3 regions of the Paenibacillus sp. GD4 genome follow, and region 1 is predicted to be linked to each of the others. Evidence: riboswitches for the same ligand, from Rfam matches in the RefSeq annotation. Region 1 holds a riboswitch; each other region holds the start of a gene.
What was found. Region 1 has a riboswitch for cyclic di-AMP ahead of RAC89_RS10865 (resuscitation-promoting factor). Riboswitches for the same ligand answer to the same signal wherever they lie in the genome.
Positions count from the first base shown of each region.

Region 2: it holds a riboswitch for cyclic di-AMP, as region 1 does, so the genes downstream of both, RAC89_RS16365 (hypothetical protein) here and RAC89_RS10865 (resuscitation-promoting factor) in region 1, are expected to answer to the same signal.
Region 3: it holds a riboswitch for cyclic di-AMP, as region 1 does, so the genes downstream of both, RAC89_RS16325 (KamA family radical SAM protein) here and RAC89_RS10865 (resuscitation-promoting factor) in region 1, are expected to answer to the same signal.

Region 1 is NZ_JAVCYK010000001.1:2,305,389-2,311,789, forward strand. Features, by position in the region: partial or broken gene RAC89_RS10840 (small, acid-soluble spore protein, alpha/beta type) at 9-188, opposite strand; gene veg (biofilm formation stimulator Veg) at 460-732, opposite strand; gene yabG (sporulation peptidase YabG) at 929-1,774, opposite strand; gene rsmA (16S rRNA (adenine(1518)-N(6)/adenine(1519)-N(6))-dimethyltransferase RsmA) at 1,856-2,692, opposite strand; gene rnmV (ribonuclease M5) at 2,749-3,306, opposite strand; gene RAC89_RS10865 (resuscitation-promoting factor) at 3,507-4,646, opposite strand; cyclic di-AMP (ydaO/yuaA leader) riboswitch at 4,919-5,104, opposite strand; gene RAC89_RS10870 (TatD family hydrolase) at 5,327-6,094, opposite strand; gene RAC89_RS10875 (HD domain-containing protein) at 6,205-6,401, opposite strand, start outside.
Region 2 is NZ_JAVCYK010000001.1:3,378,807-3,385,207, reverse strand. Features, by position in the region: gene RAC89_RS16380 (Ldh family oxidoreductase) at 1-230, opposite strand, end outside; gene kduD (2-dehydro-3-deoxy-D-gluconate 5-dehydrogenase KduD) at 334-1,095, opposite strand; gene RAC89_RS16370 (universal stress protein) at 1,213-1,641, opposite strand; gene RAC89_RS16365 (hypothetical protein) at 2,012-2,374, opposite strand; cyclic di-AMP (ydaO/yuaA leader) riboswitch at 2,659-2,799, opposite strand; gene RAC89_RS16360 (TetR/AcrR family transcriptional regulator) at 2,926-3,510, shown strand; gene RAC89_RS16355 (Rossmann-fold NAD(P)-binding domain-containing protein) at 3,565-4,503, shown strand; gene RAC89_RS16350 (glycine betaine ABC transporter substrate-binding protein) at 4,566-5,483, opposite strand; gene RAC89_RS16345 (ABC transporter permease) at 5,485-6,324, opposite strand; gene proV (glycine betaine/L-proline ABC transporter ATP-binding protein ProV) at 6,302-6,401, opposite strand, start outside.
Region 3 is NZ_JAVCYK010000001.1:3,370,232-3,376,632, forward strand. Features, by position in the region: gene ectA (diaminobutyrate acetyltransferase) at 1-405, shown strand, start outside; gene ectB (diaminobutyrate--2-oxoglutarate transaminase) at 442-1,743, shown strand; gene RAC89_RS16310 (ectoine synthase) at 1,765-2,148, shown strand; gene thpD (ectoine hydroxylase) at 2,181-3,080, shown strand; gene RAC89_RS16320 (DUF2179 domain-containing protein) at 3,086-3,607, shown strand; cyclic di-AMP (ydaO/yuaA leader) riboswitch at 3,695-3,835, shown strand; partial or broken gene RAC89_RS16325 (KamA family radical SAM protein) at 4,270-4,974, shown strand; gene RAC89_RS16330 (glycine betaine uptake BCCT transporter) at 5,040-6,401, shown strand, end outside.

The DNA.
Region 1 (6,401 bases):
CCAGGCTGCTGCGCCTGTTTCATCGATTGCTCCGCGATCTGCAATGCGCGCTTTACCATGTTCCCCGCATCCTTAGTACGGATGCCTCCCCAGCCTTCCTGCTTCACCGTATCATAAAAACCCAAATCCTTGGCCAGCTCGTATTTAAAATCTTCCGACATTACACCGCGGCGATTTCTGCGTGACATATCGATCAATCCTCCTTGTTCTAGTTAATTCATAGTATGGTACAAGCATCGATAAGCCATGCACCTTCACAGCTTTCATCTTTTCCCAAAAACTCATATTATAGCGTATAAAGTCCAAGCCATTGGGATAACTTATACATCCCGGGGTGGTACAAACCTTTTCCAAAGGTTATTACCTGTACAGGTCGATTGACTTCAAACTTCACTTCACCTCAACAACGAAAAAGCGACTATCCCTGGCCGGATAGTCGCCTATAGCACAAATATATAGCTATTGTTGTATCGTAATACGCATTTGTCCGTTGTCGTTGCATACCGTGACCTCAACGGACTCCGTCAAAATGTCTGCATAGCTGTAAGAGACTCGCTTGAAAGCGTGCTGCTCTTCATCGAGCTTTACAATAAAAACGGAAGGGTAGGTTTCCTCCAAAACACCGGATCGTTCGATCGTCTTACGACGACCACCATTAGCTCTTAACATAATCTTCTGTCCGACATGAGGTTCCAAACTACGTTTGATTTCCAATAGCGCATTTTTTGCCATTGTCAACTACCACCTCTTTCCTATAAGATTATAACCCAATGGATATAGTATGTCAATTTAAACCGATAATTATAGCAGTATGACAATCTTGTTGTCAACGGTAAAAATCCTTGTAACAGCGGGTTTTTAGGCAAATTCCGGCTTGCCATGTTCACATATTTGTCGATATTTACAAAAAAAAAACGCCCTAAGGCGCTTATTTTGTACTAGAATACGTAATTCTGGGCACACCTCTGCGGTAGCTCCCCTTGGTTTCCAACCCTCCGAGCCCTTCAAGTCCGCTATGCGTCAAGCTAATCACGTCCACCAGGTTTACGGTTTCCTGAATCGGTGTAAAAGCCAGCTTAGCAGCAATACATAGCGGGTCCAGTGCATGTATCAAGACGCGTGCCGGAGAGCTCGCGAAATTGGCCCCTGCTTGCAGCAAAGCCTCAAAGTGGGATTGGCAGGCCCCTGCAACCACAACCAAGGTATCGCGGTTTTTCTCATACTGCCGCGCAACACGAACCGCATTAACGAAATTATGTGAATTTTTATAGCTGCTTAATTGAGAAATGTCCTGCCCGTTCCTATGCTTCAGAATGCCATCGTGTCCCGTGATGACGACGATATCGGGACGAACCTGTGGGAGCAGCCGGTACAGTGCTTCCGCCATATTGGCTTCAGGTACATAGTATCCTTCTACGGGTACCCGCAGCTCACCGTACAGCGCCATGCATTTGCGTAAATAGGATGCGTCTCCGTCCAGATGCAGCACCTTACCCGGCATTTCAAAATAACCGGATGTGCCCTTCCCCGTTATGCCTGGAGTCATCGCGGGGACCACTTGGTTCCTGCGCATGGATTCGGCCCAATGCGGCCGCATTCCTGATAGATTTTGTGTGTATTCTGCCGTTGTAGGCTCAAGATCCAGGATCGGCGCATCCGCCATTAATCGCAGCTCCACTCCGCGAAGAATCGCTTGCTGCATCTTGATGTCCTGAATCTTAAAAATGACGTCGCCGCCATACGATTTCCGAGTGACCAGGTCTCCCTGCTTCATGGCTTCATCGCCTCCTCGTGTATCGTATGGCGGATCTAGGCAAATGGTGCATTGCGTTACGACATGTTACCCTCTAACGCCTTATCTGCACAGAACGCGAGCCAGAATGGTGCTAAGACGGGCATATTCCGCAATGGAAAGCGTCTCTCCCCGCCGGGAGGGCTCAATGCCCGCTTCCTCCAGAACGGCCGTCAGCTGATCCTTTGTTTCTTTGGTAAAATACTTCGAGCTTAAGTTGTTATATATCGTTTTGCGACGCTGCACGAAGCTGGCCTGAACCACGTCGAAGAAGAAGGCTTCATTTTCTACCTGTACAGGCGGCTCCTTCCTTACCTTGAGCTTGATCACGGCCGAGTCCACATTCGGTTGGGGAATAAACACAGTATGCGGAACAATGGTAACAATCTCGGGTTCGCAATAATATTGGACCGCAATACTCAAGCTTCCATACTCCTTGCCACCGGGCTTTGCCGCCATTCGATCGGCAACCTCTTTCTGGATCATAACAACGATGTTCTCCAGGGGCAGCTTGTCCTCCAAAAGCTTCATGATGATCGGAGTTGTAACGTAGTAGGGCAAATTAGCCACGACACTAACGGGACCCACATCCTGAAACCGCTCCTGAAACAGCTGCTTCAAATCCAGCTTCAGCACATCGCCATGCACTACAGCCGCATGGGGATAGGGTTCCAGCGTTTCGGCAAGCATCGGCAAGAGGCGCTGGTCGATCTCTACGGCAACCACCTTGCCGGCCCTCTTCGCCAGCTGCTGCGTGAGCGCGCCGATTCCGGGTCCGATTTCCAGCGCCCCTTTGTCCGCTGTAAGCTCTGCGGCGGATACAATTTTATTCAGCACATTCTGATCGATCAGAAAGTTCTGTCCCAGGCTTTTCTTTAAAGTAAAGCCGTATTTCTGCATTAATTCCTTCGTTCGTTTAGGTGAAGCGATATCCTCGACCGCTTGTCCTTCTTTGCTCACTGCTGCAGCTCTCCTGTCTCTTTGTAAAATTGCTCAAGCGCCGCCTGAAACTCCTCTTGGGAGATTTGAAACATCCGGCACCGGTTATAAAACTGCTTACCGTTACAGTAGCCTATTCCTAACAGCTTGCCCATCCTCAGGCGACGGTCCGCCGCTTGCGGGTGAACAATCAGCCCGGCGTCCATAAGGTCCTCCCACGAAATTTCCGTAGCCTTGCTCTCGTAATCCGTTCGAACGTTATCCAGAGCCCGGCGAATGGCTTCCACCGAAGCATTCTCCACACCGATGTCTCCTTTACTCATTGCGTCCTCCTGCGTCAGGAAGGCATGCTTGCAGCCAGGTACTCGGGAGGCTATGATCTTGCGAATGCGCTCACCGGCATGATCCGGATCCGTGAAAACAATCACACCGCGCCTTTGCTGGGCCAGCTTAATGCGTTTGATGACGCTTTGGTTAATGGCGGAGCCCCCGGTTTCGATCGTCTCCGCTTCCACGGCTCGTTTGATGGCAACCGTGTCATCCTTGCCCTCTACCACAATGATTTCCTTGATCACGCGCTTCTTCAACCTCTTTCATGAAAAGCGAAAAAAGAAGAGGACCTGCGCCTTGTCGGACGCAAGCGATTGCCTCTTCTTTCCCACATTATCTATATCATGATTCTGCCCTGCCCTGCCGTAATGCATACAGGGCGGCTATCCGCTCATTTTCGCTGTTGAGCTCATACACGCAAGCGGTTTGATCCCGTCCATCACAATTAATCTGCTGTCGGCTTCTTCGGTCCGATGATATACATTGTGTACCCTCGTTTCGTACCAAAACGTTGGGCATTCTGTAAGCTGTCAAAGTAAAGATCGATGATATTTCCCTTGATCGCGCTGCCGGTATCCTCCGCACGGCGGAATCCGATACCTTCAATGTAAACCCACCAGCCCATGGGAACCACCTTCGGATCCACTGCAATGGTTCGGCCTTCTGTCACTTTCGTGCCTGAGGAAGTTATTCCGTATTGAGGGTGCTCTGCACTTTTCCCTGTCGATACGGCACTGGCGGTATAAGCTGTTACGGTGACGTTATTGATTACCTGCTTATAGCCGAAGGTAACGCCTGCTTTGGTTACCTGATCCACAGTGGGGGAGCCGGACGACAGCACAACCACCGGGTTTTTCGTACCTACCGCTACGATTTTCTTGATACTCTCGGACTGAACCTTTTCATCGACGATTTGCTCTGCTACGAGTACACCGTCTTCAAACACTTTTTCCTTGGTTTTCAGAACAACGCCCTCTTGACCTTCCTGTACGACTTGCTCTTTGCCCTTCAGCAGCTGGGGATCATTCTTCTTCACGGTCTCGAATGCAATCGATTCCGTAATTTCTTCCGTCTCTTTTTTCACTCTAACGATCTCGATGGCTGCACCGCCCGATAATGGCTCTCCCAATCCCGGCGACACCTTATCGAGCTCCCCTACGGCGATGTTCGATTCGGCAAGCGCGGCTTCCACTGTCTTCGCGACCGTGTACACCGTCTTCGTTTCTCCATCTGCCGTAACTTGAACCGGTATGGCCTTTTCGATGACAACACGGTCTCCCGACTTGACCGCACCCTGCAGCGGCTGAGATACCTTGTCATTCTGGCTTACGGCTATCCCTTGCTCATCCAGTATGCGCTGTAGAACAGAATGCCTTGTCTGGAACGTCTGCTCCTGACCGTCTACAACGATTGATACGCGCTTAGTGGCCGTACCGTACAACATCATTAAGAACATGAAGACAATAGCGAATGAAAGTAACGCAGCAACTGAAATCATACGCAAGTTTTCATGCTTCCATCGCAATGCGAAGGTCATGCTGGATGATCGTCTTACATGGGTTTGTTCATGAGTCACAACGCCCACTTGTTCGGTCCTCCTTCAAAGCCCCGCCGTCGACTATTTTGCATGATTCATCTGACGCGACTAAGGTTATTTGGTATTACCAAGGTCCAACCGTTATATCTGAACATCAGATCTTAAGACTTGCCCTTGTCCCCACCTCCTTTGATTCACTTGTATGAATCGACCGGGATGAATATCCCTAAGTGGACAACAAAAAACAAGCCAGAGAAGAGGAACCTTCCCGTGACTTGTTCTCATTTTAATCTAAAATGAAAAAGCAGCACACGACAATTGTTACCTCTCTCTTAACGCTTACGAGGTTAGCTGACGGATTCGGACATGAGAGTTGCCCTACTCAGAAGCTGCTGAGGCTTCTAAGATTCACCCCTGAAAATGCGTCTGCAGTCATATGGACTAGCTGCTGCATAACGCGATGCGGTTCCCCCGTTTCCCTTACGGAAACTCAGCGATGTTGGAAATTTGGTAATTTGTATTAAGTTAATATTGAGTTTACGATGGTACGGCTGAGTTGTAAAGTATACAAACTCGTGAAATTAGGGTTAATTTCACCCGATTTTCGCTATTATAGCCGTATTTTGCAAATAAACATACTTTCCTCTTCGTAAATCTCTTGATTTCACGAATTTGCTCCATTTATCCCTATTTCGACAAAAAAGGGCGTGGCCGAATGTGCACCTAATCTAGGTTAGTCTAAAAAGCTTGGACGCATTGTCGGATGTTATCCTTCCTAGGTCCTCCGTACTAATTCCCTTGATTTCCGCCGCGGCCTCGGCAACGTACCGGACATATGCCGATTCGTTCCGTTTGCCCCGAAACGGGTGCGGAGTGAGGTAAGGAGCATCCGTCTCAATGAGCAGACGTTCGAGCGGAACTTTCTCGAGCACCTCCTTCGGCTGCTTGGCATTTTTGAAGGTGACCGGCCCTCCGAACGAGATATAAAAATTCATATCCAGGCACTCCTTGGCGATTTCCCAGCTGCCGGAATAACAGTGCATCACGCCCCCTACCTCCGCAGCTTTTTCCTCACGAAGCACCTGAACGACATCCTGATGCGCATCCCGGTTATGGATCACAATGGGCTTTCCCACTTTGCGTGCCAATCTTATTTGATCGCGAAAGATGCGAAGCTGAATATCCTTCGTGCTCTTATCCCAATAGTAATCCAGTCCGATTTCACCGATTGCTACTACCTTAGGGTGCCGGCAAAGCTCCTCAATCCATTCAAGATCGCCTGGCTGCATGTCCGCCGCATCCGTCGGATGCCAGCCGACCGCTGTATAGATGAAGTCATATTGCTCCGCCAACGCAAGGGAAGTCGGAATCGTCTCACGGTTAAAGCCGATATTGATTATACGGGTGACGCCATTTGCTAATGCGCGGCCGATCACCTCTTGTCGATCCTCATCGAACTGTGGTGCGTTCAAGTGAGCATGTGTGTCTGTAAGCATAAAGTTCTCCTTCACGTTTCTACAATATAGGTGTATTCCAGTCCGGCGTTCCCCATGGGGCTGTTCAGCCACATTGTGTTCTTGTTTTTGTATTTTCTATATAATGGATATTACTCCAAATCAAAGAGCTTCCTCAATGAGGGCTGCAGAGCCTGGCTGTGATTCAGCAATAGCTCCTGCGGGTAATAAAGATGGTATTTCCCCATCTGGATTCCGCTGATGGAGCGAACAATTTCGGATTTTCTGGAAATTTCCGTCAGGTTGTCATTCTCGTCCAAGAGAAGAATCGGAAGCTTTTCGTCCTGCT
Region 2 (6,401 bases), 1.1 Mb from region 1:
TCCTTCTCGATGTTCATCTGCAGCTTCTTCGACTCCAGCCCGGCCTCCAGTCTTCTCGTATAGATATCCACCCTGCTGACGCCGTGAGACTCGACTCCCCGCATATTCGCAAGGGTCAGATGCCTCGCGATAATCGCCGCGTCGGCATCCTCGAGGCCAGCGCCTGCAAATACCGCGCGTACATAAGCCTCAAGCACCGCACGCGGAACCAAAATCTGCGCGTTCCCCATGATGTTGTCCTTCATCCCTTCGCATCAGAATAACCGATAACGTTTGGTCACTCGTTATTTTATGCAAGGGGCGTCCATGGGGAGCGCCTTTTTTTATAGCCGATTACCGTGCTAACCAGCCGCCGTCCACCGCTACCGTATATCCATTCACATAATTGGACGCGGGGGAAGCCAAGAACACAACGGGACCCGCCAAATCCTCCGGAGTTCCCCAGCGTCCGGCCGGGATCCGATCCAGAATCGACTTGCTGCGCTCTTCATCGGCACGGATCGGAGCTGTGTTATTCGTCGCCATGTAACCAGGCGCAATGGCATTAATCTGGATATCGAATTTGGCCCATTCGTTAGCCATGGCCCGGGTGATACCCATCACGCCGCTTTTGCTCGCCGTATAGGAAGGTACGCGAATGCCTCCTTGGAAAGAAAGCATAGACGCTACATTAATGATTTTGCCGCCGGTGCCTTGCTGCAGAAACTGCTTTACAGCCGCTTGGCTGAAGAAGAAGACGGTCTTCAGGTTGATGTTCAGCACGTCGTCCCAATCCTTCTCGGTAAAATCAATCGCATCCGCTCTGCGTATAATCCCTGCGTTATTCACTAAAATATCGACGTGACCGAAGGTTTCCAGCGCCTTTTCTATAATTCTATCAATCGGCTCAAGGCTCATCAGATTGGCCTGGATCTCTAAGAAAGCCCTCCCTATTGCTGTGATCTTCGCTCTCGTATCCGGCATTTCCACATAGTCCACACCGACGATGTCGGCTCCGGCTTCCGCTAACGCCAGTGCCATGCCTTGGCCAAGTCCCGTGCTGGCTCCCGTAACGATGGCAACCTTACCTGATAGATCAAAGCCGCTTCGTCCCATAAAAAAACCTCCCAAGATATAATCACTTTCTACTGCGATTATACCTTCGGAGGCGAAGGGAACATGTGAATCTTGTCACTTAGTGCAGGATCAGGATGTGACAAAACGATATCCTCTTTATTTAATGACAAGCACAGGAATCTTTGATTGCTGTACGACGGAGTGGCTCACGCTGCCCAAAACCAGCTCTTGCAGTCCTCCGAGGCCGCGGCTTCCCATAACGATCAAATCGCATTGCTTGTCATAAGCATAATCCAGCAGTGCCTTGGCCGGATGTCCGCTAAGCAAAGCTACGCTGGCTTTCGGAATCTTCTCCGCCTGCTCCTGAAGCTCTTGTTTTACCGACTTGAAGGCTCCCTCCGCATCGTCAAGATACGTAGACGGAAAAGTAGCCAGAGGATGGCTCACTAGGATGGCAGGAGGCTGATATACATGGACGATATACAGATTCGCTCCGTTCTCCCCCGCCAGCTTTACTGCTTTATCGAGCGCTTTGCGGGAAAGCTCCGATTGATCATACGCTACCAATATGTTCTGAAATGCCATAGGAAATCGCTCCTTATCAGCTTGATAGCTTCATCGTAGCAGAACCACCCGAAAATGCTGTGACAAAAATCATACGCCGGTACTCCTACTGCAGCCGGCTTCGTTTGGCATGTCCTTCTCCGGATTGCACTTCCTCAAACAAATTGTTTCCCCTGCTCCCTTGTCCTTGAAGGTTTCCCTCTTTATCGGAAAAAAAAGTTTGAAGCAGTTCCCTCATTTGCTTCATCGTTACCGGCTTTGCGTCATCCGTAAGTTCATACCCCAACTGGCCGTTTGTTTCAATCGTTGCCGTTTCCCGTCACGAATCACAGTAACCGGGGGCCCGCTTAGAAATCGCTCGAACCAATCATACCGCAGCTGCAGCTTCTCTCTACACGCATTCCGTTTGAGGTTCCATGCCATCCACATTCAATTCCTGCTTCAACGCCTCCCATAAAGCATCGCATAATTCGGAGGCCGTCCATTCATACCGTGAGGTTGCTGCCCTCCACTCCCCGTTGACGGCTTGGACCCGCATCGAAGGCTGACGTTCATGTAATAGCTCCAACAGCTGCCCAATGGAAAAAAGGGGAAGCGATTTCGTCTTCACGAGACCGTTCAGGTAATAAACCATTTCCTCCTGTCCACTGGTGTAAATATAATCTCCCTCCTGAGGAGTCCAAAGACTTCGCAGCTGTTCGACCTGTCCCTCGGAGAGCTGCTGAAGCTGGCTTGCCGTTAATCGCTGCTTCATGAACCGTCCCCCTTATAGGATAAAATAAGAAAACCTCTATCGAGGTCTTTCAAAGATGAGCGACCGCGTTTCAGTGGTAGGTTTTCTTGGTAAAGAATGTTGCAGTGCTTTAAAGCTTTAGCCAACTTTAACATTCTTTAACGTTAAAAAAGACCCGTATCCGTGAAAGGTCCGCGATATGCTGCGGAAGACCTTACAAGAATCATGGGTCTAGGGTACATATAGACGCAAATAGACCCATTCGCGGGTCAACGAAGTGCACAAATATGCGCAATTGCCAAGGATTGTGACCCATCTACTGCTGACGAGGTTAGCTGCCGGGCTCGGGAAAGATGGTTCCCTACACGAGTGACGATGTGATTCGCCCCAAAAGATCTGGTTCCCCCGCTTTCCGAGCAGGCTCGGAAATTAAGCGTAACTCTATCATACACAACGTTTGAAAGCGTCGTCAACTTTTTTCAAGTAACTTATGATCTGGAATGGTTTGACAGCATGGCGATAATATGATATTTCTATATTTAAACACCATTCAATTAAAAGGAGCGACAGGCATGACCCCTAGAAAGGCCGTCGATAAGGAGCTTAGTCGCGAACGGATCGTGGATGCGGCACGAGCCTTGTTTGCCCGCAAAGGCTATCACGCGATCTCCATGCGGGCGATTGCCGAAGAGCTTGGCTACACACCGGGGGCTTTTTACTATCACTTTAAGGAAAAAGCCGAGCTGTTCAGTCTCATCGTAGCTGAGGACTTTGCACGACTTGACGCCCTGCTGGCCGGCACCCTCGCCGGACCGCCCCACCCTTCACTCTCTCCGCTGGAGACCATTCTGATTGAATTTATTCGATTTGGTTTGGACAATCGTCACGCCTTCGAGATTATGTTCCTGATTGCCGATCCCGAGCTGATGAAGTATTCTCAGCCTTACTCCGCACGTAGCTACGACCAATTCGCCGCCGCTGTGCTGAAGACGTCAGAGCTGCCCGGAACAGATCCCCAGCTTATGCAGAAAATTTGGGCGCTGTTCATCTCGATCCGCGGCTTCGTGCAGTTCTTTCTGCACTCGCAGCAATCGTTTGAGGATGTCCGTTCACTTGCCGAGGTTCAGGTACGTATGCTCTCCAGGGGGCTTGCGTAATTTTTTCGCCCCATTATTGAACGGTATTTAATTAACGGAAAGAGGTGTAAACAGATGAACAACCAACCCTTTGATTTGATTTTTGGAACCGGTCCTTTAGGCCGCTCTGTGATGGTAGAGCTGCTAGGCTATGGCCGTAAGGTGAGAATGGCAAATACCAGCGGTAAAGCATCCGGCCTTCCCGGAGATGTGGAGGTTGTACGCTGCAATGCTTACGCCGTGGAGGAGGTGGAAGCCTGCTGCCGCGGAGCCCGTGTCGTATATGTTTGCGTGCAGCCTCCATACCATGAGTGGCCGCAGAAGTTTCCTTCGCTGATCCGAAGCATCGCTGAAGGAGTGATGCGGACGGGAGCAAAGCTGGTCCTCGGGGACAACCTTTACATGTACGGCCAAACCGTTGGCTCAATCCACGAGGAGCTCCCCTACGCTGCGACGACCCGGAAGGGAAAAGTACGAAGCGAGGTGGCCCGATATGTGCTAGGTCTGCACCAAAAAGGCAATCTGCAGACCGTTATCGGCCGGGGCTCCGATTTTTTCGGTCCTTATGTGCTTGGCTCAACTCTTGGTTCCCGGGTGTTCCCTGCCCTTTTGCAGGGAAAAGCGTGCTCCCTGATCGGCCATATTGATCTTCCACATACCTTCACCTATATAGGTGACTTTGGGAAGTCGCTCGTGCTGCTGGGAGAAACCGAATCCGCCTATGGTCAGGCTTGGCATGTGCCGAATGCTCCTACGATGACCCCGCGGCAGGTGGCGGAGCTGGCATACCGTTTAGCCGGGAAGCAGCCTAAGATCCGCTCGATGGGTCGAGTCATGATCGCGATCGGGGGCCTGTTCATCAAGGAAGCCCGCGAATCGATGGAAATGATGTATGCCTTCGAGCAGCCTTATGTCGTCGACAGCTCCAAGTTTTTCCGGACGTTCGGCGACATCTCGTCTCCTTGGGAGACTTCCCTGCAAGCGACGCTGGACTGGTATGCTTCGTTGCGCTAGCCGAACAAAAAGGCCGGCCTTATCAACAAAATCATCTGCTGACAAGGCCGGCCCGTTACCGTTTATTTTTTCTGCAAATCTTCAATCGAATCGATATTCATATAGGAAGGAACGACCAGGCCGATCTTGGTGCCGTTCAGATTCGGGCCGAGATCCTCGAATTTGCCCTTGTACTTATCATAGTAGTCCTGATGCGTTGTCGGCAGCCACGCGGCTACAATGGCATCTGCGTCTCCGCCGGCAATCCCGGCCCACATCGGTCCTGCCTCTACCTGCATCATATCAACCTTGTAGCCCAAACGCTCTTCCAGCACCAGCTTCACGACATTCGTGCTGGCGATTTCGGAGTCCCAAGCGACATAAGCCAGCTTCAGCTTCTTGCCGTCCGCCTTCTCGATCCCCTTGGCCCATTCATCCACCTTCGCCTTGTTGGCTTCGATCCATTCGGCAGCGGCCGCCTCCGGCTTCTTGCCCTCTTGGATCGCTACCATCACCTTCGCCATATCATCCGGTGTCCATTCGAATTTATCGAGCAGCGCGTAGGCGGACGGATGATCGGCTTTCAACCCGTTGCGGACGATCGTGTGGATTTGCTCATCGCCGCCGAACACGCCCTTCGGATCCTTCAAGTACTTCAGCTCGTACTTCGCGAATTTCCAGTGCGGCGTCCAGCCGGTGACAATAATCGGCTTCTTGTCCTTATACGCTTTATCCAACGCGGCGGCCATTGCCGCACCCGAGCCCTCAACCAGCTTCCAGTCGGTCAGTCCGTAGTCCTTGATCGCTTTTTCCGTGGACTTCATAATCCCTGCGCCGGGGTCAATTCCGATGATTTCATACTTCACCTGATCTCCTGTAAAACCAGCAGCTGCCTGAGCCGGTTCCGCTGACGGCGGGTTGGCCGCTTCCTTGGCGCAGCCTGCCAGCAGGATGGAGCTTGTAATGCCCAACACCGTAATTGCTTTCATCCATTTTTTCATCTTATGCACTCCTCTTTTGTTTGTTTTTCACAATATGCTGTGACAAACGATCCAAAATAATCGCCAGAATCACGATAGCCAAGCCGGCCTCGAAGCCCTGCCCTGTCTTAATCTGGGTGACGGCCCGGTATACATCGGCGCCAATGCCCTGTGCACCGATCATAGAAGCGATCACCACCATGGATAACGCCAGCATAATCGTCTGGTTGATCCCCGCCATGATCGACGGAATCGCCAGCGGCAGCTGAATTTTGAGCAGCTTCTGCATCGGCGTACTGCCGAAAGCGTCGCCTGCTTCCACTAAATCGTGAGGCACCTGCCGTATACCTAAATTCGTCATACGAATCGTCGGCGGCACCGCAAAGATAACGGAAGCGATGACGCCAGGTACTACGCCCAGACCGAAGAAGGAAACAGCCGGAATCAGATAAACGAAGGCAGGCATCGTCTGCATAAAGTCCAGCACGGGCGTTATCAGGTTCCTTGCCCGATTGCTCCCTGCGCAAGCAATTCCTAACGGAACGCCAATAAGGATGGATACGATCGAGGACGTCATAACGAGAGCCAGCGTATCCATCGTATGATCCCAGTACCCCAAATTATCGATCAGTATAAGGCCGAGAAATGTGAAAACAGCGAGCGGTGCACGCGCAATCCAATAAGTTAAAGCGCTTAAAATAATGATCATCAGCAGGGAAGGTAAAAATTGAAACGCCGCCGAAAAACCCTCGACCGTCCCCTCAATTGCATCGGAGATCACCGTAAAGATGGGCGAGAGGTTCCCCTCCAGGCTGTCAACGAGAAGCTCGACCCATTCATCAAGCGGTAGCTTCGGTATCATCTACGCTCACCTTCCTTGGCAAAGGGTGTCCCGCCAGTGCGCCAAGCACGGCACCTCGAACAACGACCCCAATAATT
Region 3 (6,401 bases), 1.1 Mb from region 1:
TGCTACATCATGCTGTGCGATTATTTTCGCAGCACATGCGTTATAGCGGAGGATGAGGATGGCATTGTCGGATTCCTATCGGCATTTCGTTCTCCGGAACAGAAGGATTGCTTGTTTATCTGGCAGATTGCCGTGAAGCCGAGCCGCCAGCGCAGGGGCATTGGGAAGCATATGCTGCATGAGCTGCTGCTCCGAGAGAGCAGCACGGATATTCGTTACCTGAAGGCGACGGTAAGTCCGTCCAATCTGGCTTCAAGGGGCTTGTTCCTGCATTTGGCCAAGTCCCATAACCTGGAGTGCCATCTGTTTGAAGGCTATGCCGCATCCATGTTTCCCTCTGAACGAGCCCATGAAGAGGAGATTCTGTACAAGCTAGGCCCTTTGCCTAGGAAAGCCGTGATGTAAGTCAGACCCGAATCCGAATAAGGGAGGAAGATCCGAATGAACACGACCTTACTGGAAAAGCCGTCCATGCACGTATTTGACCAAATGGAATCCGAGGTGCGCAGCTACTGCCGAAGCTTTACGACCGTATTTGCCAAAGCGAAGAACGCCAAGCTGTGGGATAAGAACGGGAACGAATTCATTGATTTTTTCGCAGGGGCGGGAGCCTTGAATTATGGACATAACAATGAGCGGATCAAGGAAGCGTTAATCGACTATTTGGTCCAAGACGGGGTCACGCATAGCCTCGATATGGCCACTTCGGCTAAGGAGCACTTCCTTACGACATTCGAGCAAACGATCCTGAAGCCGCGTGGACTTCACTACAAAGTGATGTTCCCCGGACCTACAGGGACCAACTCCGTGGAAAGCGCCCTGAAGATTGCCCGCAAGGTAACCGGCAGAACGGCGGTGATGTGCTTCACCAACGCCTTCCACGGCATGACGCTCGGCTCGCTGGCGGTTACCGGCAACAGCTTCAAGCGCAAGGGAGCGGGAGTAGAGCTGGGAAATTCGATCTTTATGCCGTACGACGGATACTTTGGGAAGGATTTGGATACAACAGGGTATATTGAGAAGCTTCTGGATGACCCGGGAAGCGGAGTGCCGCTGCCGGCGGCGATCATTCTGGAGACCCTGCAAGGGGAGGGCGGTCTGAACGTCGCCAGCAAGGATTGGCTGCAGGGGATCGCAGCATTGTGCAAGGAGCGGGGGATTCTGTTGATCATCGATGACGTCCAGATGGGGTGCGGCCGGACCGGCAGCTTCTTCAGCTTCGATGGGACGGAGATAGAACCGGACATCGTGTGCATGTCGAAGTCGATTGGGGGCTTCGGGCTGCCGATGGCGATAACGCTGCTTAAGCCCGAAATTGACCAATGGAACCCGGGTGAGCATAACGGAACGTTCCGAGGCAACAATCTGGGCTTCGTCGCGGCGGCAAAGGCGCTCGAATATTGGCGGACGAACGAGCTGGAGCGGGAAATTGATGTGAAAAGCAGGATGATCCGCAAGACGTTAGAGCGTATGCTCAGCCTGCATCCTGAATTGCAGGGAGAGCTCCGGGGCAAGGGATTCATTCAAGGCATCGCCTTCAGCAGGCCGGAGCTGGCGGAGGTGCTGTGCGGAATCGTTTTTGAACAAGGCTTAATCATGGAAACCTCCGGCCCCCGCGGCGAGGTGGCGAAGCTGATGCCTCCGCTCACGATTGAAGCTGAGGTGCTGGAACAAGGACTTCGCCTTCTGGCTGAAGGGTTCCGGGAGCTGGCTAGGCGGCAGGCAAAGAAGAACGATAACTGAGGACAAGGGAGAGGAAACGACATGATCGTAAAGCATTTGGAGCAGGTGCTGGGAACGAAGGACGATGTGGATACCGAGACGTGGAACTCAAGAAGGTTGCTTCTGCAGAAGGACGGCATGGGATTCTCAATGAACGATACGCTGATTAAGGCGGGAACGGAAACCTTGATCTGGTATCAGAATCACTTGGAGGCCGTCTACTGCATCGAGGGGGAGGGCGAAATCGAGGTGATCGGGGGAGAGACGTACCCGATTCGGGCAGGAATGTTCTATGCGCTGAACGGAAACGAGAAGCACTACTTGCGCGCACAATCCCAGCTGCGCATGATCTGTGTGTTCAATCCGCCTCTTGTAGGACGAGAGGTGCACGACGAGCAGGGGACCTATCCGCTGCTTACCAGCTAACATTCGAACCCAATTTTAAGGAGGATACGAGCATGACTTCAGCCAATCATTTGACGCAAGCGGACGCTACTGCCGATGTATATCCATCCCGAGTTCGGGAGTACCCCGAATGGATCGAACGTAAGGATCCCGTTGTATATTCTGCCTGGTCGCCGGATGCGCCGATCAGCCGTATCCAATCCGAATTTTATGAGCAGAACGGCTATTTGTTTCTCGACAGCTTTTTTGCGGAAGGGGAAATTGCCGAATTTAAAAACGAGCTGAAGCGTCTCTGGAAGGAGGGCCGGCATTCCGAAGCGAAGGAAGTGATTCGCGAGCCGGGCAGCGAAGAGGTCCGATCGATCTTCGCCGTGCATCAGCATAATGATCTCTTCAAGCAGCTTGCCGAGCATCCGCGGGTCAAGGGGATCGTCGATTATTTGCTGGGCGGGCCCACGTACGTTCATCAGTCCCGGATTAACTTTAAGCCGGGGTTTACGGGCAAGGAGTTCTACTGGCACTCGGATTTCGAAACCTGGCATGTGGAGGATGGCATGCCCCGAATGAGGGCGCTCAGCTGCTCCATCGCCTTAGAGGATAACTATGATTACAACGGCCCCCTGATGGTAGTGCCGGGATCTCATCGAACCTTCATCTCGTGCGTGGGGCAAACGCCGGACCAGCATTATAAGGAGTCGCTCCGCCGCCAGGAGTACGGCGTTCCCGATCAGGACAGCCTTACGAAGCTGGTGCGGGAGCACGGCATCCATACTCCTGTCGGGAAGGCCGGGTCGATCGTGCTGTTTGATTGCAACATAATGCACGGCTCGAACAGCAACATCTCTCCGATGCCCCGGAGCAACGTATTTCTGGTGTACAACAGCGAGACGAATCGTCTCGTTGCTCCGTACTCCGGGCAAGCGCCAAGACCCGGATATATCGCAGAAAGGTAGCGCCTATGATCTCGCTGCCTTTAATCGGATCGATCATTGCCATAAACATCGCATATGTTTCTACTTTCACATTACGGCTAATCTTGGTCATCAAAGGCAGAACCCTCCTGGCTTCCTTCCTTTCTATGGCTGAAGTATTCATCTACCTGCTGGGCTTGAATCTGGTGCTTCAGAACATGAACAATCCATGGAATATGGCTGCTTACTGCATCGGCTTTGGCCTTGGTGTGTATCTCGGAAGCCGCATCGAAGAAGCGCTGGCATTAGGCTATCTGGTGGTGCAGGTGATCGTGGATTCCTTAGAATCCAAGCTTCCTAACGAGCTGAGGGATCATGGCTACGGAGTAACGACATGGCCGGCGGACGGACGGGACGGCAAGCGCCTTGTGATGCAGGTCCTGGTGCGGCGCCGCAACGCCCGCAAGCTCATGCACACGATAGAGGAGCTTGCACCTAAGGCGTTCATCATTTCCCATGAGCCCAAGAACTTCAAGGGCGGCTTTTGGACGAGAATAACACGCGTGTAAGCGGAACAAGACTGCGGACTCGATGCCGCAGTCTTGTTTTGAGAAGGGAGACGTCTAAGGGCTGACAATGTTTTCCTTATTTTGTAACATAAGTGTACGCTTAATTTCCGACATCGTCGGAAATCGGGGGAACCAATGTTGTTGGGGCGAATCATGAAGTCATCGATGTAGGGAACCATCTTTCCCCGAGCCCGGCAGCTAACCTCGTCAGCAGTAGATGGGTCAACAATTGTTTGCATGCCTATGCATACTCAATGTGTGAATTGACCCGACGCATCGGGTCTTTTTGTGCTTTCCGGGAGACCCGTGCCCATGAGAATAGGGGGAACTTTCGTCCTGTAAGACGAAGCCTTTTTCATGAGCAAAGGGTCTTTTTTTGTTTTGCTCTTTTGAAAAGCGGAAAAGAAGGCAAAGCCACCAAGCATGGTGAGTTTTTTCTTGTTTTAAAGCCTATGTAATAGCAGATGTGCGATTACTGTTGCTCGATGGGCAGGTTTCGCGATTATAGTTGCAAATCTGCAATTGGGCGGGAAGGAAGGTTGGTTTTTCGTGTTTCATGACCAGTGTAATCGCAGATGTGCAATTATCGGCGCTCGGAAGCCATGCTTTCGCGTGTATAATGGCAGATTTGCAATTAGGTGACCATGGGCTGTTTTTTTATGATGTCGGATGTCAGCCCGGGCATCAACTATATTGCAAAGCATCCTGAGATTAATAACGTGCTTCTCACCGGCGGAGACAGCTTGATTCTTGCAACCGCCAAGTTGGCTAAGATCCTGGAGCGACTCAGACAGATTGAGCATGTAAAGATTATACGGTTAGGCTCCAAAATTCCTGTATTTAATCCGATGCGCATTTATGAGGACCAGGAATTATTAGATACAATCCACATGTATTCCACTCCGGAGAAGCGAATTTACGTTATGGCTCACATCAATCATGATGACCCTGTGATCCTTGGGGAGCTGCTCGACAAGCTGTCCTGGGCCGGTGTGACGCCATATTATTTTTTCATCAATCGTCCCGTAACGGGAAATCGGGAATTTGTACTGCCGTTGGAGCGGGTTTACCGGATCGTGGAGGAAGCGAAGGCCAGGACATCGGGGCTCGGGAAGCGGGTTCGCCTATACATGAGCCATACCTCCGGTAAAATCGAAATACTAGCTATCGAATCAGGCAAAGCCTATTTAAAGTACCATCAATCCCGCGACGGGGAATATGGGAAATTCATGATGCTGGACTGTCCTTCGGATGCGGCCTGGTTCGACGATCTTCCCGGAAGCGAGAAGCATTGGACTAAGCCCGGCAAAAAAGCAAGCGGGATTGTATTTGTTAATGAACTCCCCGATGTTCCGATAAGGAAATGAGGCATCCGAATAGCATCTATTGCCCGCGGATACCTTAAATGGTAAAAAGGTAAACGGAGGCTTCCATGGTTTTTACAATAGCGGCAGTTATTATTCTCCTATTTGTGCTCTGGGGCAGCTTGAATCCAAGCGGTCTCGCGAAGCAGGCTAGTGAATTTCTTGCTTATACGACGACGAATTTCGGCTGGTTTTACTTGTTCGCCGCCTTCGGATTTCTTATCTTTGTCGTTTATTTAGCGTTCAGCAAGTACGGAGGCATCCGTCTTGGCGAAGACGAGGATGAGCCGGAGTATTCCAACGTAAGCTGGTTTGCCATGCTGTTCAGCGCGGGGATGGGAATCGGGCTTGTTTTCTGGGGAGTGGCCGAGCCGCTGTCCCACTACATGTCCCCTCCTCAGGCAGCGGAGAGCCAGTCCGCCGAGGCGGCCAGACTTGCCATGCGATATGCTTTCTTTCATTGGGGACTTCATCCATGGGCCATCTATTCCGTCGTCGGAGTAGCGCTTGCTTATTTTCAATTCCGTAAAAAACGCAAGGGTCTAATCAGCCATACCTTTTATCCGCTGCTTGGTGACCGGGTTGATGGGGTACTGGGGAAGCTTATTGACATACTTGCCGTTATCGCAACGGCCTTCGGGGTGGCCACCTCGCTTGGTCTTGGCACGCTCCAGATTAACGGAGGGCTTCAGTTTCTATGGGGTGTACCGAACGGAGTAGGTGTCCAAATCGGTATCCTTGCCGTGCTTACAGTGCTGTATATGCTTTCGGCAACAACAGGTTTGGACAAAGGGATCAAAATGCTGAGCAATGCCAACCTGCTGGTGGCTCTAGGCTTGCTGATCGCGACCTTCGTGCTCGGACCCACCTCGTTTCTGCTCGATACCTTCACGGTGACGCTAGGGGGCTATCTGCAGAACCTGATCCAGATGAGCTTGCGGTTAACACCCTTTACCCAAGCAACCTGGGTCAGCAACTGGACGCTATTCTATTGGGCTTGGTGGATCGCGTGGGCGCCGTTTGTCGGCATGTTCATTGCCCGCGTATCCCGCGGCCGGACAGTGAAGGAGTTTGTGCTGGGTGTGCTGTTCATTCCCAGTCTGTTCAGCTTCCTTTGGTTCTCCGTCTTCGGGGGCGTCGGGCTGCATCAGCAAGTACTGGAGGGCTTGCCTATTGCCCAAGCGGTCAGTAAGGATATGACCTCCGCTTTGTTCATAACCTTGGGGCATTTGCCGTTAGGCAAGATCTTGGGCGCTTTGGCCACATTGCTGATTATTACGTTTTTTATTACGTCGGCAGATTCAGCTACCTATGTACTCGGGATGTTTACCTCCGGAGGGAGCTTAACCCCTTCCACCAAGATTAAGGTGGCTTGGGGGGTTGCCCAATCCTTGATCGCACTTGTTCTGCTGCTTAGCCAAGGGCTTCAG